One region of the Lysinibacillus sp. RC46 genome, then DNA from elsewhere that is predicted to be linked to it. Evidence: riboswitches for the same ligand, from Rfam matches in the RefSeq annotation. Region 1 holds a riboswitch; each other region holds the start of a gene.
What was found. A riboswitch is a leader RNA that binds a small molecule or an ion and turns the genes downstream of it on or off. The one in region 1 is predicted to bind thiamine pyrophosphate.
Positions count from the first base shown of each region.

Region 2: another riboswitch for thiamine pyrophosphate. It lies ahead of thiT (energy-coupled thiamine transporter ThiT); the one in region 1 lies ahead of thiM (hydroxyethylthiazole kinase).
Region 3: another riboswitch for thiamine pyrophosphate. It lies ahead of ABH966_RS05550 (ABC transporter substrate-binding protein); the one in region 1 lies ahead of thiM (hydroxyethylthiazole kinase).
Region 4: another riboswitch for thiamine pyrophosphate. It lies ahead of thiC (phosphomethylpyrimidine synthase ThiC); the one in region 1 lies ahead of thiM (hydroxyethylthiazole kinase).

Region 1 is NZ_JBGCCF010000002.1:311,709-316,785, reverse strand. It holds gene thiI (tRNA uracil 4-sulfurtransferase ThiI) at 1-75, shown strand, start outside; gene ABH966_RS03405 (alpha/beta-type small acid-soluble spore protein) at 231-443, shown strand; gene thiE (thiamine phosphate synthase) at 676-1,308, opposite strand; gene thiD (bifunctional hydroxymethylpyrimidine kinase/phosphomethylpyrimidine kinase) at 1,298-2,122, opposite strand; gene thiM (hydroxyethylthiazole kinase) at 2,122-2,877, opposite strand; TPP riboswitch at 2,967-3,065, opposite strand; gene mbcS (acyl-CoA synthetase MbcS) at 3,295-4,884, shown strand.
Region 2 is NZ_JBGCCF010000013.1:88,543-93,619, forward strand. It holds gene ABH966_RS13715 (AAA family ATPase) at 1-1,881, shown strand, start outside; gene ABH966_RS13720 (magnetosome magnetite crystal formation protein family) at 2,094-2,420, opposite strand; TPP riboswitch at 2,545-2,653, shown strand; gene thiT (energy-coupled thiamine transporter ThiT) at 2,784-3,344, shown strand; gene ABH966_RS13730 (hypothetical protein) at 3,469-3,612, opposite strand; gene map (type I methionyl aminopeptidase) at 3,866-4,621, shown strand; gene ABH966_RS13740 (hypothetical protein) at 4,648-5,077, opposite strand, start outside.
Region 3 is NZ_JBGCCF010000004.1:151,685-156,761, reverse strand. It holds gene parE (DNA topoisomerase IV subunit B) at 1-137, shown strand, start outside; gene parC (DNA topoisomerase IV subunit A) at 134-2,566, shown strand; TPP riboswitch at 3,027-3,136, shown strand; gene ABH966_RS05550 (ABC transporter substrate-binding protein) at 3,318-4,313, shown strand; gene ABH966_RS05545 (thiamine-binding protein) at 4,315-4,605, shown strand; gene ABH966_RS05540 (ABC transporter permease) at 4,605-5,077, shown strand, end outside.
Region 4 is NZ_JBGCCF010000015.1:102,138-107,214, reverse strand. It holds gene thiC (phosphomethylpyrimidine synthase ThiC) at 41-1,819, opposite strand; TPP riboswitch at 1,953-2,067, opposite strand; gene ABH966_RS14955 (AEC family transporter) at 2,366-3,295, opposite strand; gene ABH966_RS14950 (S-layer protein) at 3,689-5,077, shown strand, end outside.

The DNA of each region.
Region 1 (5,077 bases):
GCAGTGAAAAACCGTGAAGTTTATATTTTCCCGAAAAAAGAGCAAGAAGCCGATAAATTTGCAGATCTTCTATAGAAGAAACTTGCGATTTCGTAAGCTAATGAGCCGACTCAAAGTCTTGAGTTGGCTTTTTTTTGTTCATTTCCTTCGGAGGTACAATTTACCTTTAAAATTTTTGTATTAAAAATCTAATATCGCACATTCTATATTCACAAGGAGGTGAGAGACACATGACTTCAACAAATCGCAGTTCAAACAAACTTGCAGTACCTGGTGTAGAGTACGCTCTAGATCAAATGAAATACGAAATTGCACAAGAATTTGGTGTTCAATTAGGAGCTGACGCTTCAGCTCGTGCTAACGGTTCCGTTGGCGGTGAAATCACTAAACGTCTTGTACAAATGGCTGAATCACAATTAAAAGGTATGCCAAACAACCAATAATTGCTTAATCAGCAAAAAATTAAAACCAGTGACCGTAAAAGGCACTGGTTTTAGTTTGTTTAAATTTTTTAATTTTTATCCCGTATTAACGGGCAGTAATTTATCTATATCAAAAGAGAAACGTTAGGTCCTCCCATTTCAATTCAATGAGAGCAAAGAAATAGGTGAGGCTAACTGCCCGTAAAAATCCGATTGGTGAAGACTAATAATCAGTGGGGTAAAAACGTTCACTTTATCCTACAAATGATTTAAATGTAGAGACTGTATTTGAAATATCCTCACTTTGGCAAATGGCAGAAATAACTGCTATTCCATCCGCACCTGCTTTAAATACCGTAGGAGCATTCGAGCAGTTTATGCCTCCAATTGCAACGATAGGGAGTTCAGGATATTGTAGCCTAACTTGCTGTAAAAAATCAGTCCCACTAGGAGGATTGGCGTCACTTTTAGAAGTGGTTGAAAAAATCGGACCAATTCCTACATAATCAGCACCATATTGTAGAGCAGTTTGTAATTCAGCATGTGAATGAACAGAAACACCTAAAATCATATTGCCAATTTTATTACGCACCGTCGACACAGGAAAATCCTCTTGCCCAATATGAATACCGTCCGCTCTAAGTTTTATAGCTAGCTCGACATCATCGTTGACGATAAACGGAACATCATACTGTTGACAGAGCTTTTGACATTTGCGAGCAAAATCTTCATATGCTTGCCCAGTTAATGTATTTGGTCCTTTTTCACGATATTGAAACATAGTAATTCCAGATTGCAGAGCTTTCTCTAAAACGTTTAATGGCTCTTGTTTGAAAACATTACCTGTACCCATTATAAAATATAGCTGTAGATCGTCACGTTTCATGAATAATCACCTCGCAGGAATCCTTCAAGTTTTGATAAGCAAAATGATTTGTAGGACCATGTCCATTACCAATAGATAAATCATGAGTTATTGCTAATTGAATAAATTTTTTAGCTTCCTCAATCGCTTCTTCTAAAGGTAGTCCCTGACCAATAAAAGCAGTTAATGCAGCGGAAAACGTACAGCCTGTACCATGCGTATTTTTTGTTGCAATACGAGTGGACTGCATGGAAAATGATCGACCATCTTGGAAAAATACATAATCAGTAGCATAACATTTATCCTCTAAATGACCGCCTTTAATAATGACGCATTGAACGCCCATTAGTAATAAGACCTTAGCTGCTTCTTTAATATCTGTTAAAGAATTGATTGTCCTTCCAGAAAGGGTTTCTGCCTCAGGAATGTTCGGTGTTACGACTGTTGCTAAAGGAAGCAAACAACTGCGTAATACCTCAATTGCTTCTTGCTGTAATAAACTTTCACCGCCTTTTGCAATCATGACAGGATCTACTATAAGCGGAATATTTCTTTCAGCTAAAATCTGTGCAATTGATTGAATTATTTCAGAGGAAAACAGCATTCCGGTTTTAACGGCACTTATTGAAAAATCCTCGACTAGCGCTTGGAGTTGTTTCTCAACAAAACTAACTTCAATTGGTAAGACATCCGATACACCAAGTGTATTCTGAGCGGTTAAAGCTGTAATAACAGACGTTCCAAACGCCTTTAATTCCTGAAATGTTTTTAAATCAGCCTGTATGCCTGCACCGCCACCACTATCAGAACCAGCAATTGTTGTTACAATATGCATTATTGTTCACCACCCTTGGAAAGGCGATGTAGTTCGTTCAATACTGCAATTTGAAAATCGCCAATGTATGAAGTAGAAGAAGCGGCTTGTTCAGCCACTTTTTTATAAAGCGATAATGTTTCTACCAATTGGTCGAATGGTTTATTTCCTGCGACGTAGGATGCACAACAAATGGCGCTCAATAAGCAACCTGTTCCAGTAACTTCTGTCATTTGAAAATTTCCACCTGTAACCCATTGCTGATGTTCGCCATCAGTAATAAAATCCTTTTCGCCGGTCACAATAACAATACAATCGTAGAGTTGAGCTACTTTTTGTGCCTCAACTTCTAAAGAAATTGAACCACTCCCACTATCTACGCCTTTTTGTTGCCATTCTACATCGGCTATAGCTGCAAGCTCTCCGATATTACAACGAATAGCCGCAAAATTTATTTCCTCAAGTAATTGTTGTACCGTTTGTTTCCGGTAAGTTGTTGCACCTGCAGCAACAGGATCTAAAATGACGGGAATACCAAGGGCATTTGCTTTTTTTCCAGCAAGTAACATTGATTCTTTCATTCGCTCGTTAAGGGTACCGATATTTATCAATAAGCCTGAGGAAATTGCGACCATTTCTTCAACCTCATGACTGTCATCTGCCATAACTGGTGAAGCGCCTATTGCTAATAAGCCATTTGCTTGAAAATTAGCCACAACATAATTAGTAATGCAATGAATAAGTGGATTTTGTTTACGGATAGTATGAAATACCATTTTAAGTCCTCCTTGTTGGATGGACGTAAGCGTGCAAAAAAGGCTCTTTTTCGTGTAGAAAAAAACACGCAAAAGAGCCTTTCATCAGTAAATAGATGTGAGTTGCTCCCTACGTCAGTATTAACTAACAGGTTCAAAGGGTCAGGTTTTACCTTCTCAACTCTAAATGAGTCCCCCTGCAATCTTGCTTTTAGTTGACCAAAATGTACCATATTATTCACTTGTGTTCAATAGGGAGTTTTTTTCTTCATTGCGAAAACGGCACTAAAGCTAAGTCGAAATTGATAGTACTAATACGTGACTGATGCCATATAGCAGAACATGATAGTTGTCACGACTTTAATGAATTGGAGTGAATTCCATTGAAAATGATAAAAATTGAGTTTTATAATGAGCGTACAAAAGGGGGCATTTGCCATGAAAAGAGAAGATTTAATCGCACCAGAATGGTATAACATTTCAGAGGAAATTGAAAAATATGCACAGGATTCTACTAAAAATGCATTATTAGTTTATAACGAAGATGAGGAAATCCAGTACTTAACATATCGAGCTTTACTTGAAAAGGCGAACCAGGCAGCACATGTATTTACATCTCAAGGTTTAAAAAAAGGTGATGTTATTTTGGTCATGGTGCCCAGATCAGTTGAAGCATATATCGTCTATATTGCTGCCTTAAAGGCAGGCTTAACCATTATACCTAGCTCAGAAATGCTGAGAACTAAGGATATTGAATATCGAATCAATCATGCCGATGCAAAAGGCGTTGTAGCATTTGAGCCTTATATTGAACAATTCGATAATGTGGGGAAATTACAAGAAATACAGCAATTTGTCATTGGTCATGCACAGGAACCTTGGCAGCCGCTGCTTGAAAAAATGCAAAATCAACCGACGACTTACATAAGTTCTACGCCGACTAAGAGTACAGACATTGCATTTTTAGCTTATACGAGTGGTACAACAGGCAATCCAAAGGCAGCGGTTCATACACATAGCTGGGGTTATGCGCACTTGCGAACTACTGCTCCAAATTGGTTAGGTGTACAAGAAGGTGACATTGTTTGGGCTACAGCAGCACCAGGATGGCAAAAATGGATTTGGACTCCGTTCCTTGCTACTTTAGGAAGTGGTGCAACAGCATTTGTTTTCAAAGGTCACTTTGATGCGGCAACATACCTTGCATTGCTTGAAAAATTTAATATAAATATTCTGTGTTGCACACCGACCGAATACAGATTTATGGCAAGTCTTGAAAATTTGCAAGACTTTAATTTAAGTACGATACGTCAGGCTGTGTCAGCGGGTGAACCTTTAAATAGTGAAGTGATAAAAGTATTTTCCGAAGTCTTTAATTTACAAGTACGTGATGGTTATGGACAAACAGAGAATACATTACTTGTTGGAACAATGGTAGGGATGGAGGCTAGAATGGGCTCAATGGGTAAGCCTACTCCGGGTAATACTGTTGAAATTATTAATGATATTGGAAATCCCACTGTAATTGGAGAAGTTGGAGATATTGCTGTACACTGTGAATCACCCGCGTTATTTAAGAAATATTTAAACGATCCCGAACGTACAAATTTACAATTTAGAGGCGATTGGTATATTACAGGAGATCGTGCATATAAAGATGAAGATGGCTATTTTTGGTTTGAAGGACGTGGGGATGATGTTATTATTTCGTCTGGATATACGATAGGCCCATTTGAGGTAGAAGATGCGTTATTGAAGCATCCAGCGGTAAAAGAAACTGCCGTAGTCGCGAGTCCAGATGAAATTCGTGGAAATCTCGTGAAGGCATTTGTTGTGCTCTCTGATGGTGTAGTTGGTGATGAAACGCTTATTAAAAAACTACAAAGCCATGTGAAAACTTTAACAGCCCCTTATAAATATCCTCGTGCTATTGAGTTTGTTACTGAGCTACCAAAGACTACATCAGGCAAAATTCGCCGTGTCGAATTACGTGAGCAAGAAAAAATCCATTATATTAATCATCGTTAATTTCCTAGGAAATAATGTCGAAAATCAAAGTTCCTGCTTTTTTTATGAACTTTGATTTTTTTTTAATATTAGATAATGTAGTATAAGTTGAATAGGTTGAGTTGGTTAAATTGGTTAAAGCTTTTGCATAGTATTGGTTATTTACTTAAATTAAGGAGTGATATTTGTTAAAACGGAACAGAGATCAACCCCT
Region 2 (5,077 bases), on a different contig from region 1:
CAGCAAATGCAAATAACTGAACAATATGTTGCAACAGCAAAGCTAGCAGTAGACGATAATAGTAAAATCGTAGAAACAGGACAAATGCAAGTTCAGCAATTAGCAAAAACAATTGAACAATATGAAAATCAACTTCAGCCATATGAAAGTTATTTAGAACAGCTACCGAAGCTAAAAGAGCAAGTATCGTTACTAGCGCAAGTTGAAAAATATACGAGAGCGGTTGCAACGGCAGAGCAGGATGTAGCCACTACTAATGTCCATTATCAAGAAAGTAAGCAGGCTCTTCAAAAGCTGGAGCAACAATGGATTGCGAGTCAGGCAAGTATTTTAGCACAGCAACTTAAGGACGGAGAGCCTTGTCCAGTGTGCGGTAGTACAACACATCTCGAAACACATCGTGAGCAATTAGAGATGATCGAATTAGCAGAGGTGGAGGCTTTACGAGGAAAGGCTAGTACTGATGAGCGCAAGTTTTTAGAAAAAGAAGCTTTATTGAACTCTACAAAGCATCTTCTACAAGAGGCGCTAGAACAGATAGAGACGAATGAGATTGATCAATCGAATCAAACACAAATTGTAGCTTCCTTGCAAAACGTAGAGCAACAAATAACAATCTTAAAAGTAGTGAGCAATCAATTGTCTGATGTACGTATGCAACAAAAAGATCATCGTACACGAATGGAGCAGCTACAAGAAAAGCAATTAAAACTAGAGCAATATTTAGCTGAGAAGACAAAGGAATTGACTAAGCAACAAGCAATTGTGGAAGAGCAGCAAAAGCATATTCCAGAAAATCTTAAGACGCTGCAAGCATTGAAACAGGCAATCGCTGAAATAGGGTCACAAAAGGTTGCGTTACAAACCGCGTGGAATATTAGCCAACAAAGTCTGCAATCTGCCAAGGAAGCAGCAAATAATGCTAGAATGACCGTAGAAATAGCGAAACAGGCATTTGAGGAATTAAAGCTGAAAATGGATGAAAAGCGCGAGCAATTTTCAGTAAGTATGACGGAAGCGGGCTTTGAAAACTATGAAGAATTTGCTACTGGGAAGCGGAGCATGCTGCAAATAGAAGCTTTACGGAAGGCTTGCAATGATTATGCACTACAAATCCACACATTACAGGTACAAATTACTGAGGGCGAGAAGCACCTTAAAGGGCAAGAGAAACAAGATTTAACGGTAATGAAAGAAAAGCTAGGGATGCTGCGTGTCACATATGAGGAAGCCTTCAAAGTATTGCAGCAAATGGAAGGATTTGCGAAGGCTTGTGTAGACTTTATCGAAAAAGTTGAGGAGACCGAACGGGAGATTCATTTACTTGAAAAAGAGGCAGGACGAGTGAAGGAGCTCTATGCAATGTTAAATGGACAGAATGCGAAAAAGCTGTCTTTTGAGCGTTATATTCAAATCAATTATTTAGATAAAATTACAGAGGCAGCAAATGTCCGGCTTTATCATTTATCCAACGGTCAATTTGAGCTACGACGTTCAGATCGCTTAGAAAAGCATGCTAAGCAAAGTGGGCTTGGACTAGATGTGTATGATGCTTATACAGATCAATTACGAGATGTGAAAACACTATCAGGGGGAGAAAAGTTTAATGCTTCTTTAAGTCTTGCCCTTGGGATGGCAGATGTCATTCAAAGCTTTCAAGGTAATATCCGCATTGAAACGATGTTTATTGATGAGGGCTTCGGTTCTCTAGATGAAGAAGCATTAAATAAGGCGATTGATACGCTTATTGATTTACAAGATTCCGGACGCATGATTGGAGTCATTTCACACGTTGCAGAGTTAAAAGCTACAATGCCTGCTGTGTTGCATGTTGAAAAAGCAATGAACGGTCACAGTCAAACATATTTTGAAGTGAAATAACAAAGAGGCGTATTTCTGTTTATGTGGAAATACGCCTTTTTTGTTATTTTTTTGTTACGTTAGGATTTGTTCCTTTTTTTGCAGCGATTACTTTTTTGACAATCGGGATAACGATAGGTGCTAATTTTACAGCGGTTTTAACAACTTTAGATACTTTCACAAAATAACAGCTCCTTAAGTACTATCTGTTTAAGGAGAGGTTGAGATGAAACTTATCGGATCACGCGAACAGCCTGAACAATATTCCAAATAACGACTCCTAATGAAACGAGAATGTAAATTGCGAATGAAGCAAACCAAATGATAAGAAAATTATTACTACCGTCAAAATTGGTGTTGAATGATAAAGTTGAGAAGACAAAGACTGCAAAGAATATGATTCCGAATGCGACTGGAATTATATGCGAAATCAGTGCTCGAATAGAGTGCCTCTTTACGTCGCTATCTTTTGTAACAAAGTAAACGACTAATGGCACAATAAAGGGTGCGAATAAAATACTGAGATAACTAAAGGCAGATAAAATTTTTTGGTTCTCCATAGTAGTACCTCCTTTTTTAATATTTACGCATGAAAAACGATAAAGTTTCAAAAAAAAATGTGGAAGAGGTTGTAATCGTAACAGTGTTTGCGTACAATGAGGTTGTTCAATTAAATTAAGATGTAACGACCACAAGGGGAGCTGATGATGTCAGCTGAGACTGGGCACGTAATGCCTTGACTCTTCGAACCTGTAAGTTAACACTTGCGTAGGGATTGTGGATAGAAACCGACACTTTTACGATGTGAGGCTCTGTCCTGGCATCGTTTTTTTATCTTTATTGATGCCAGATAGGGACATATTTGCCAACTGATTTCTATTCCTGCTCTTGTATCCTACATCGGAACAAAGGAGAGAATACTTATGGACAATAAAAAACTTTTAATGCTTGTGGAGATTGCGATATTCGCAGCGATTGGCCTTGTACTAGATCAGGTTTCCTTTAAAGTATGGGCACAAGGCGGCTCTGTTAGTCTAGTGATGGTACCAATAATTTTAATAGCATTCCGCTGGGGCCTTATTCCTGGCCTGACAACGGGATTACTTATTGGTGTGATGCAAACAATGTTTGGCGCCTATATTATACATTGGCTACAAGGATTACTTGATTATGGTGTTGCCTTTACAGTAGTAGGCTTGGCGGCCGTTGTTCGCCGACCAGTGCTCGATGCTGCCAAAGATTTAAACAAAAAGAAAATGGCACTTTATATTATTGTAGGAACTGTATTAGCGGGCTTTTTACGTTATGCAGCACATACCATTGCGGGCGCTGTATTTTTCTCAGAGTATGCTGGCGATCAAAATGCGTGGATTTATTCAATCATCTACAATGGAACATATATGCTACCAGCAACGATTTTAACAGCGATTGTCGGTGTTCTACTATTTACAGCAGCACCTCAATTAATGCAACGAAAATCATAATGATTATGCCCTTCACATAAGTGGAGGGTTTTTATTAATATTGAAACTAGAACACCCACCTTTTATACCCTAAAAAGAATCCAAAAGGCGGAGGATTTTTAGAGCTAGATAGGGATGGCATTTGTTAAAACGTATCCATGGATATAGTTGATTGGAGTGGAGACTGGGCGACTCCTTGGGGATTAGCGATAGAGGAACGAAGGCTAAAACCATCACATCCTGTGATAACGCCTTCGTGACCAACATCGTGTTGGCCCAAGCGGCTCATCGGACGCCCCCAGGAAGCTTTGCTCTGTGCGAAAGCGAAGCGACAGCAACAAATGTGTTTCTGTAGCGAAAGCAAAGCGTCAGCTACAAAGCGCCCAGTCGGAACGGAAATCAACCCCACGCTATAGTGAAGAGCCTGTTTTTCAGCACTTTACAATTCATGATGGCATATAATATTTAAAGCGTTTAGCGTTTTTTGTATAAAAAGTTATGTTATATTAATGAATAGACATTAGATGAAAGGGACGTTAAAAATGATTGTAAAAACGCAAGAAGAGATTGAAGCATTTAAAAAAATCGGCCGTATTTGTGCTGAAATTCGTGAGGCAATGAAGGCTGCTACAAAACCAGGTGTAACAACACTTGAATTAGATGAAATTGCAGGTCGTATGTTTGCAGAAGCAGGAGCAATTTCTGGACCTAAAGGGGAGTATGATTTCCCAGGATACACATGTATTAGTGTGAATGAGGAAGTCGCACATGGTATTCCAGGTAAACGTGTGATTAACGAGGGAGATATCGTAAATATTGATGTATCTGGTTCATTAAATGGCTATTTTGCTGATACGGGCATTTCATTTGTAGTTGGTGATGGCTATGAGGATAAAGAAAAGTTATGTCGCGTAGCTAAAAGTGCTTTCGACCGTGCGATGACAAAAGTAAAAGCTGGATCAAAATTAAACCAAATCGGTAAAGCTGTTGAGCGTGAAGCATATGCCAATGATTTAACAGTGATTATGAACCTAACAGGTCATGGTTTAGGTCGTTCTTTACACGATGAGCCAAATCATATTTTAAACTACTACGATGCTTGGGATTCAACAATTATGAAAGAAGGCATGGTGCTTGCAGTCGAGCCATTTATCTCAGCGAAAGCGGAGCATATTGTAGAGTCAGGTGATGGCTGGACATTCGTTACGCCAGACAAATCATTAGTTGCTCAAATCGAGCATTCAATTATCGTTACTAAAGACAAACCAATTATTTTAACTTCTCTAGATGAACAATAAAAAAGCTAAAAATCCTGCTAACCAATTTATTTTTGGTAGGCAGGATTTTTTTTAATAAATAATATACCGACAAGTAGCACTCCGCATAAAAACAAGGCTGCAGTTGTCACAAGTAGCTCATCAAAACCATTATGTAATGCGACCCCGATATAGGACCAGATAAATACACTTGGGTAGATAATATCAAAATAATGGAATCCAATATGTAGCGCTATTGCTGCTCCAACTGTTAGTAAAATAACTGCCCAAAGTGGATCACTAAGGCCAAGACCATTCCATTGATAAGATGTTAGCGTAAAGCTTACATTTGTCATTAGGCTAAATGTAACCCAGGCTAAATAAATCGAGAAGGGTATACGACCTGTGAGTGAATTATTGCTGAGAGGGTACGTTTTGTACAACTTAAATAAATACAGTACTAAAGCAAACGTACTGATAATTGACATGATAAATAGT
Region 3 (5,077 bases), on a different contig from region 1:
GACGTGTGACAACATTAATGGGCGATAAGGTAGAGCCGCGCCGTAAATGGATCGAAGCTAATGTAGACTTCGGTATGGAGGATGATTCAAATATTTTAGAAAATGAATTCATCCAACAAGAGGAGGACCAAGCATGAGTAGTACGGAAAAATTCCAAGATTTACCCTTAGAAGAAGTGATGGGTGACCGCTTTGGTCGCTATAGTAAATATATTATACAAGACCGCGCGTTGCCTGATGCACGTGACGGTCTTAAGCCTGTGCAACGACGTATTTTATATGCGATGTTTACAGAGGGCAATACGAACGAAAAACCATTCCGTAAATCAGCCAAAACTGTCGGTAATGTTATCGGTAATTATCACCCACATGGTGACAGCTCCGTATATGAAGCAATGGTGCGCATGAGTCAGGATTGGAAGGCGCGCCATATGCTTATTGAAATGCATGGGAATAACGGCTCTGTTGATGGTGACCCTCCGGCAGCGATGCGTTATACAGAGGCAAGGCTTTCTGCAATTGCAGCGGAAATGCTCCGTGATATTGGCAAGAAAACTGTTGAATTTGTACCGAACTTTGATGATCAGGATATGGAGCCAACTGTTTTACCAGCTCGTTTCCCGAATTTACTAGTCAACGGCTCAACTGGTATTTCGGCTGGATATGCGACAGATATCCCTCCTCACGCACTTGATGAGGTGCTAGATGGTGTTCTCATGCGCTTAGATAAGCCGAATACTACTGTTGATGAATTAATGACTGTAATTAAAGGGCCAGATTTCCCGACAGGTGGGATCATTCAAGGTGTCGATGGTATTAAAAAGGCGTATGAGACTGGTCGCGGTAAAATTATCGTGCGCGCTCAAGCAGTCGTGGAGCCAATTAAAGGTGGCAAAGAGCAAATCGTTATTACGGAATTACCGTATGATGTCAATAAAGCAAATCTTGTGAAGAAAATCGATGAACAACGCGTGGATAAACGACTTGAAGGAATTGCAGAAATTCGCGATGAATCGGATCGTACCGGCCTACGTGTTGTCATTGAACTGAAAAAAGATGTTCCAGGACAAGGGATTTTACAATACTTGTTCAAAACAACTGATTTACAAGTAGCCTATAATTTTAATATGATTGCTATCCATAATCGTCGTCCGACAATGATGACATTGCCATTGTTACTGGATTCTTATATTGCCCATCAAAAGGAAGTTGTGACGAACCGCTCCGTTTATGATTTACAAAGGGCTAAAGATCGTTCGCATATCGTTGATGGCTTGATTAAGGCGCTTTCTATTTTAGATGAAGTTATTGCAACGATTCGTTCGTCTAATGATAAACGAGATGCGAAAACGAATTTACAGGTGAAATTTGACTTTACAGAAGTGCAATCAGAGGCGATCGTTAGCTTGCAATTATACCGATTAACGAATACAGATATCACAGAGCTTCGCCATGAACAGGATGAACTAAATAAACTGATCGCCAAGCTTGAAGGTATTCTTAATAGTGAAGCAAAGCTTGTACGTGTTATTAAACAGGAACTACTTGACATTAAAAAGCGCTTTGCAGAGCCACGTCGTTCAAAAATCGAACAAGAAATTGAAGAAATCAAAATTACGTTAGATGTCCTTGTCCCAAGTGAAGAGGTCGTAGTGACTGTCACAAAGGATGGCTATATTAAGCGTACATCTACACGTTCACATGCAGCTTCGAATGGTCAGGATTTTGCGATGAAGGATTCCGATTATTTGTTATATGAAGAGAATTTAAATACGCAGCATCATCTATTACTATTCACAAACCGAGGCAATTATATTTATCAGCCTGTCCATGAACTACCTGATATTCGTTGGAAGGATCTTGGTCAGCATATTTCTAGTATTGTGCCGACAGGGGAAGATGAATCTATTATTGCTGTATATGGTTTTGAGACATTTGAACAGGCCAATACGTATATTTTAACGGCTACGAAAGATGGACAAATTAAACGCTCACCTGTATCAGATTATGCTGTTACACGTTATTCTAAACCAATCAAAACGATGAATGTTAAGTCAGGCGATGAAATGATTTTTGCAGGTATCGTGACAGACGAAGTAGAACTAATGTTAACAACAGATACTGCCTATGCTATTCGTTTCCCAATGGAGGAATTGCCAGTAACGGGTGTGAAAACAGGCGGTGTCAAAGGGATTACGGTGAAAGACGGAGAAGCATTAGTCGGCATCAATGTTTTACCGCCAAATGCCACGGCATATGTTGCGATTGTGACACATCGTGGTGCGGTGAAGAAAATGAATGTTGCCGAGGTAGAGATGACGAGTCGTGCAAAACGTGGCTTAAAAGTGTTAACAGAATTAAAAGCGAACCCACATCGTATCGTGGCTGTAGTCAAGGTAACTGATGAGGAACGGCTAACAATCGAAACGGAAAAAGGCGTGCAAGAGATCCTTGATGTACAAGCATTAACTCGAGCAGATCGCCATTCCAATGGCTCCTTTAAAGTGGATATAGCTACAGACGGTGCTATTTCACATGTCTTTACGGTCAAAAAAGAAGAAAAATAAAACTGATTTTATAGCCCATGCTCCTTAGAGAGCTGGGCTTTTTTTCTATATAGTCTAATCAAAAGAAAGGGTAGGTGTATAGTGACAATAAAGTTTTTAGGCAAATTGGTGAATCGGGTGTAGCTTTACAAGTAAGTTGTTATGAAGATTACTGATTCTTATTCAACGTCTTACTACTAAAAGCAAAAATTAAAAACCACAAAAGGTTCTTGATTTGATTATCAACAATAGTATTTAACAGTGCCTATTAAAACTTCGAACAATATACCGCTTCTTGATTTCAGGAGGGGATTCCTTTTAAATAAAAAATGTTTTACCAAAAAAACGGTGAATATTCTCAGGAAATGGAATTGTTGAAGAGAAAGATGAGGCTTTAAATTATATTTACGGGGCTTTCAGAAAACAGAGCCTTGTCATTTACGGATAGATATGGGTATAATAATCACGAAAAGTTCATATGGAAAGAATGTAGGGGGGCTGGTGTTGCCAGCTGAGATTGTGTCCGATAGACGCTGACTCTTTGAACCTGATTTGGCTCGTACCAGCGTAGGGAACATCTATTCAAAAAGTAAAAGTTTTTGATATTGATTACAAAACGTCTGGGAGGAATCCTAGGCGTTTTTTATGTTTTCAGACTTTTATTCATGCACAGACTTTGGGTTTGGGTGTAAACAGACCGTGAATACGCTTTCTTCTGGTAAACACATTCATTTATGAACAATTTCACACTACTTTACTTGGAGGATTCAGCATGAAAAAATGGTTATTGATCCTGTTGGCTACACTGTTAACATTAGTGGGCTGTAGCGAAAAAGAGGATAAAAAGGATACTAAGGGATTAACAAAAGTATCAGTCGTTCTCGATTGGACACCGAACACAAATCATACAGGTTTATATGTTGCGAAAAAACTTGGCTTCTTTAAGGAGCAAGGCTTAGATGTCGATATTTTATTACCTGGCGAAACAGGTGCTGATCAGCTTGTGGCGTCTGGCAAGGCTCAGTTTGGCGTAAGTTATCAGGAAGGGATTACACAGGCCCGTGTGCAAGATGTACCTTTAGTATCGATTGCAGCGATTATTCAGCATAATACTTCTGGCTTCGCATCCATTGCATCAAAAGGCATTTCGTCACCAAAGGATTTTGAAGGTAAAACATACGGTGGCTGGGGTGCACCACTTGAAAAGGCTGTACTACAATCACTTATGCAAACAGAAAATGCGGATATTAATAAGTTAGATATTGTCAATGCAGGCGATATAGATTTCTTCACAATGATGAAAAAAGATATTGATTTTGCGTGGATCTATTATGCATGGACAGGTATCGAAGCAGAACTACGTGGCGAAAAACTGAACATGCTATATTTAACAGATTATAGTGATCAGTTAGATTATTACACGCCTGTACTCGCTACAAATGAAAAAATGATTAAGGATGATCCTGAGACGGTCAAAGCATTTGTCGCTGCTGCAGCAAAGGGCTATGAATATGCGATAATACATCCGAATGAGGCAGCTGATATTTTACTAGAAGCTGTACCTGATTTAGATAAAAACCTTGTGCATAAAAGTCAGGAATGGCTAGCAGATAAGTATCAAGACGACGCTAAACAATGGGGCGAGCAAAAGCTAGCTGTCTGGGAAAACTACGCGAAATGGATGGCCAGCAACAAAGTTTTAGAGGGCGAATTTAACGCAAAACAAGCATTTACAAACGACTTTTTACCGAAAAAGGAGACAAAGTAATATGGCAAACTCATTAATAAGTGTACAAATTATCCCGAAAACTGAAAAATATGAGGATGTGATCCCATATGTCGATGCAGCGATTGCGGTTATCGACGCTTCAGGAGTTAAATATGAAGTTCACCCGTTAGAAACGACAATGGAAGGTGAGCTACCGGTTTTATTACAAATCATTGAAAAAATGAATGACAAGATGATTGAGCTGGGCGCGATCAATGTCATCACGCAAGTGAAAATTTTATATCAGCCATCTGGTATTACAATGGGTACATTGACGGAGAAATACCAGTGATGAGGCAAGCTTTCAAACAAGGAAGGACGATAATTTTTATCGCCTTCCTCTTATTCATATGGGAACTAATTGTCCGCTTTGCTGATACTCCACATTGGCTTTTGCCTGCACCGAGTGCCATTTTGAAAGAAGGTTTTCAATCGTATGAGACGTTTGTGCCACATGCGTTAGCGACTGTTCAATTAGCACTTCTTGGTCTAGCTATCGGGATAGTATGTGGGCTAACGGTTGCTGTGCTATTACATCGTTTTACGTTTGTGCGGGAGCTATTTTATCCTATTCTGATTATGTCACAGAATGTCCCGGTGCTCGTTCTAGCACCACTCTTAATCATATGGTTTGGCTTCGGTTTATTGCCAAAGCTCATTATTATTTGTCTTGTGTGCTTTTTTCCTATTGTTATTTCGGCAATGGATGGCTTTCGTCAAACTTCGCCTGAGCTGAAGCACTATTTTAGGATGATTGGTGCAAC
Region 4 (5,077 bases), on a different contig from region 1:
AAAAGGCTTGTGTCTAGTAGACACAAGCCCGCTCTAATAATTATTGATAAATTTGACTGCCTGCCTTTTTAAATTCCTTTGCCTTTTCCTGCATACCTTGGTGGATCGCTTCAGTCGTATTTAAATCTTGATCTTTTGCATAATTACGAATATCTTGTGAGATTCTCATACTACAAAACTTAGGTCCACACATTGAACAGAAGTGCGCAGTTTTCGCTCCTTCTGCAGGCAACGTTTCATCGTGGTATTCGACCGCACGCTCTGGATCTAACGAAAGATTGAATTGATCGCGCCAGCGGAATTCAAATCGTGCCTTAGATAGTGCATCGTCACGCTGCTGTGCTCCCGGATGCCCTTTCGCTAAATCTGCCGCGTGTGCAGCAATTTTATACGTAATAACCCCTACGCGAACATCCTCACGATTTGGTAAGCCGAGATGCTCTTTAGGCGTCACATAACATAGCATCGCTGTACCATACCAACCGATCATCGCAGCACCGATAGTTGATGTAATATGGTCATAGCCAGGAGCAATATCTGTTGTTAACGGCCCTAAAGTATAGAAAGGTGCTTCCTTACACACCTCTAACTGCTTATCCATATTTTCTTTAATAAGATGCATTGGTACATGCCCTGGTCCTTCTACCATCACCTGTACATCATGCTTCCAGGCAATTTGCGTTAATTCCCCTAGCGTATCTAGCTCCGCAAATTGAGCCTCATCATTTGCATCTGCTATAGAACCCGGACGTAAACCATCACCTAAAGAGAAGGCTACATCATAGGTTTTCATAATTTCACAGATTTCTTCAAAATGAGTATATAAAAAGCTCTCTTGATGATGATATAAACACCACTGCGCCATAATCGAGCCTCCACGGGACACTATGCCTGTTACACGATTAGCCGTTAATGGCACATAGCGCAGTAATACCCCTGCATGAATCGTGAAGTAATCAACACCTTGCTCAGCCTGTTCGATTAACGTATCACGATACACTTCCCACGTTAAATCCTCTGCCACACCATTTACTTTTTCTAGCGCTTGATAAATCGGCACCGTTCCTACTGGCACCGCGGCATTACGGATAATCCATTCACGTGTCGTATGAATATGCTTACCAGTAGATAAATCCATAATGTTATCAGCACCCCAGCGTGTAGCCCACGTCATTTTTTCTACCTCTTCTGCAATAGAGGATGACACTGCTGAATTGCCAATATTGGCGTTAATTTTCACGTGGAAGTTACGTCCAATAATCATCGGCTCTGCCTCAGGGTGATTAATATTAGATGGCAAAATAGCACGTCCTGCAGCGATTTCTGAGCGCACAAATTCCGGGTCCATATTTTCACGTATCGCTACAAATTCCATTTCTGGAGTAATAATTCCCTTTCGTGCATAGTGAAGCTGTGTTACATTTTTACCTTTCTTCGCGCGTAAAGGCTTTCTAGATAATTCCGGAAAAACATTTTCATTCATTCGCGGATCATCAGCTTTACGGAATCCATTATCTTCTGGCTTGATAGTACGACCTTCGTATTCTTCAACATCACCGCGTTCTTTGATCCATGCACTACATAAAGCTGGCAATCCTTTCGTAATATCCACCTTATACGCAGGATCAGTGTACGGGCCGCTCGTATCATAAACACGTACTGGCGCATTTTCCTCTTCACCAAAGCTTCCTGTCGTTGGACTTAGAGCAATTTCACGCATTGGCACTAAAATATCTGATTGAGATCCTTCTACGTAAACTTTTTTACTTCCTTCAAAACTAGACATAATCGTAATATTCTTGTCGCTAACTGTTGTCATAAACTACTTCGCTCCCTTTTACATTTATATAAGGACCGAATCTAGCTCACCCAAACAAAGACAAAAGCCGAATCCAAAAAAATTTGGATCCGGCTAAGAATGTAAAGGTATAGTTATTGCAAATAACATTGAGTGCAATAATGGTTAACTTTCCCACGCTGGTATGAGCCAGATCAGGTCCAAAGGGTCAAGAAACCTCTATGCGTTTCCCTCTCAGCCTGACTCATCAGACTCCCCTAGTTAATGCTATTAAGTTTGATGATAGTGTAGCAGATATTGTTAAGAGATGGAAGCTTCATTTGAATTATTTTTGGCTTATCATTAAAAGTTGTCGATGGTATTCATTAAAACTTGTGCCATGTATATTAGTTGATTGGAGTGGAGGCTGGGCGACTCCTCGGGGATCAGCGTCACAGATGAGACCCTGCAGCGAAGCGAAGCGAAGCGGCTCATCGGACGCCCCACGTTCTGCTAATAAACTTATATTTGTTAGATTCCACTTAAAATGAGAGGCTGCCATCTCTTATTCCAAATAGCACCTAGCAGTTAGGTAAACAACAGTTCCGCTACATAAATCACGATTGTCACTGTAATACAGCTTACAATCGTTGAAAATAAAACTGTTTGTGCAGCAGTTGCCGATTCTACGTCATATTCTAATGCCAAACTTGAGCTATTTCGCGACGTCGGGAACGAACTAGCTATAAAAAGTGATTGTGCCACGACACCGTCAAGACCAAGCGCAAAAATGATAAACAATGCTACGGTTGGCCCTATGACTAGTCGCGTAAAACAGCTAATGAATACCACTTTATTGAACATGGATTTGATTTCAAGCTGGGATAGTTGTGCCCCTAAAGTTATTAATGCTACAGCGATAAAGCCATCTGCCACATGATCTATCGGAATTCTTACAAACTGTGGAATAGCAATATTAAAATAGTTCATTGCCACTCCAATAATAAGTGCATGAATAATAGGCATTTTGAGGAAGTCTTTCACAATAGACATGCCCGATTTTGTTGAAGAGATTAAATTATACAAGCCGTAAGTGTAGGTCGTCATATTTTGAAATATTACAAGAATGACCTGAATTGCTACTCCAATCGGCTGGGTCACAAAAATCATCTGTGCAACCGGAATACCATAGTTACCTGAATTAATTAGGACAACACTATTTTTAAACACTGCCGCCTCTGTTTTTACTAAACCGAGTCCCTTTGCTAGAAAGTGACTAAGCACCATTTGGCTTCCGATAAAGAGTAGGATAAATAACGCAACTTCCCCAAGTACAGACAGCTCTATACTCGTTTCATATAAATTCACAAAAACAGCTGCTGGCATGAAACAATATGTAATAAGTTGGGATAACGCCTTTAAATTAAAGCGAAATTTCTTTTGTAAAACTGCGCCAAGTACTAGAAGCACTAAAATCGGAGCTACAATTTGAAAAAATATCATACCGAGATACACCATAGTGATGTCCCCCTTCCCTCTCCTATAGTAGTGCTGTTTTTATGCTTGGTCAATGTACTTCAAAATCAACTCACCGCTCATATCAAGGCATTTTTTCTGAACACATTGAACTAATACAGTGTCTTTAATAGATGGTAAAAGTTATCTTTCGGAACGTTATAGCGCTTGAAATGAGCGTGATTTCCGCACCAAATTACCAAGTTTCGCGCAAAAAAAACCGCACTTCACTTTCAGATTTTCTGAAATAATTAAGGATTCTTAAAAACGAACGATACAGAAAAAGGGACTACATTTCATTTAAGAATAATAAATAGTAAAATATACCCTTTATGTACTAAATTAGAGAAATATATGATATATTATCCATTAAATACGATGATCGGAGTGACTAAAATGAAGAATAAAGTATTAACGACTTTTATGGCAACTGCTATTACAGCAACCCTAGTATCACCAATGTCAACTGCAGATGCCGCTTCAAATGATTCATCTTTAAACCACTCAATTCAAATGGATGGGCAGGTAGCTGCAGCCAAAACAAAGGGGCAAACTGTTACCATTAACAACGTCACTAAAGAGAAAGTACTTACATCCAATGGCCAATTTAAAATTAGTCAGTCGCTGAAACCTCTCTTTAAAACAGCGAATAGCACTGCATTGAAGAATGCCCAAGCTACAATTGTAGTAAAAAACGGCGAAATTACGAGCATTACAGAACTAACATTAACTAAAGCTGGCACTGACAATAAAGCGGTATATTTTGATGGTGGTGACGCACAAATTGAAGGAAGCCTAACTGTAAATGCGGATTATGTAAAGGTTCAAAATGTAAACATTAAAGATAAGCTTATTGTAACTAATCTTGTGAAGAAGGCCATTACAATTGATAACGTTGCTATTGGGGATACAATTACTTTTAAGCCTTTATTGACTAGAAATATTAATTGGTTAAATGTTTCCCTAAAAGATATTAAATCTCCAAACATTAACTTGGAGCGCACTAAAGTAAATGTGACTTCTGACAAAGCTATTTCAAAAATCGATGTAGTTGGTAAAGTTGCAGCATTTGAAGTTACAGCCAATGTTGATAAGCTTACAATCGATGTTGAGAATGATTTTAGCCTTTACGGAGAAGGTAAAATTGAACAAGTGATCGTCAAACACGGGGCAAAGGTGGCATTAGATTCAGGACACCTAATTAACAAGGTGCAGGTGGATGATAAAAAAGCCTCTGTGATATTACCTGTGGTGAATAAAAATGAGCTTAGTAATTTAGTAGCTATACCTCCGTACGTTGCCGTATCCGTTAATGGATATGACGTTTTAACAACTGAAAGATGGACGACGCAGGCTGAACGTACAGCATTCGAATATGCCTTAAGCAGCGCAAGAGCAGTAGCTAATAATTCCAACGCCTCTCAGGAACAAGTAAACAATGCTATTACACAATACAGAATTGCATTAACCGTTTATCAAGCTGTGCAAAAAAATGGAACAAAATATGGTTATAGCGATAAGTCTTCATTACAATCAACGATTAATTCTATTCAGTATGTAACGGTTTCTTGGAACAATGGTAATGATATAGCATCATATGTACCTTGGACGACGCAAAGTGAGAAGGATGCTCTTACCTCTGCCGTTTCATCGGCTCAGTACGTTGTAAATAATAGCTATGCAACGCAGTCTGATATCACCAATGCTATTAGCAATTTAAACTACGCTATCACTGTTTATAAGAGCGCTCAAAAATATGGTACTTATCAATACAATGCCGATCGA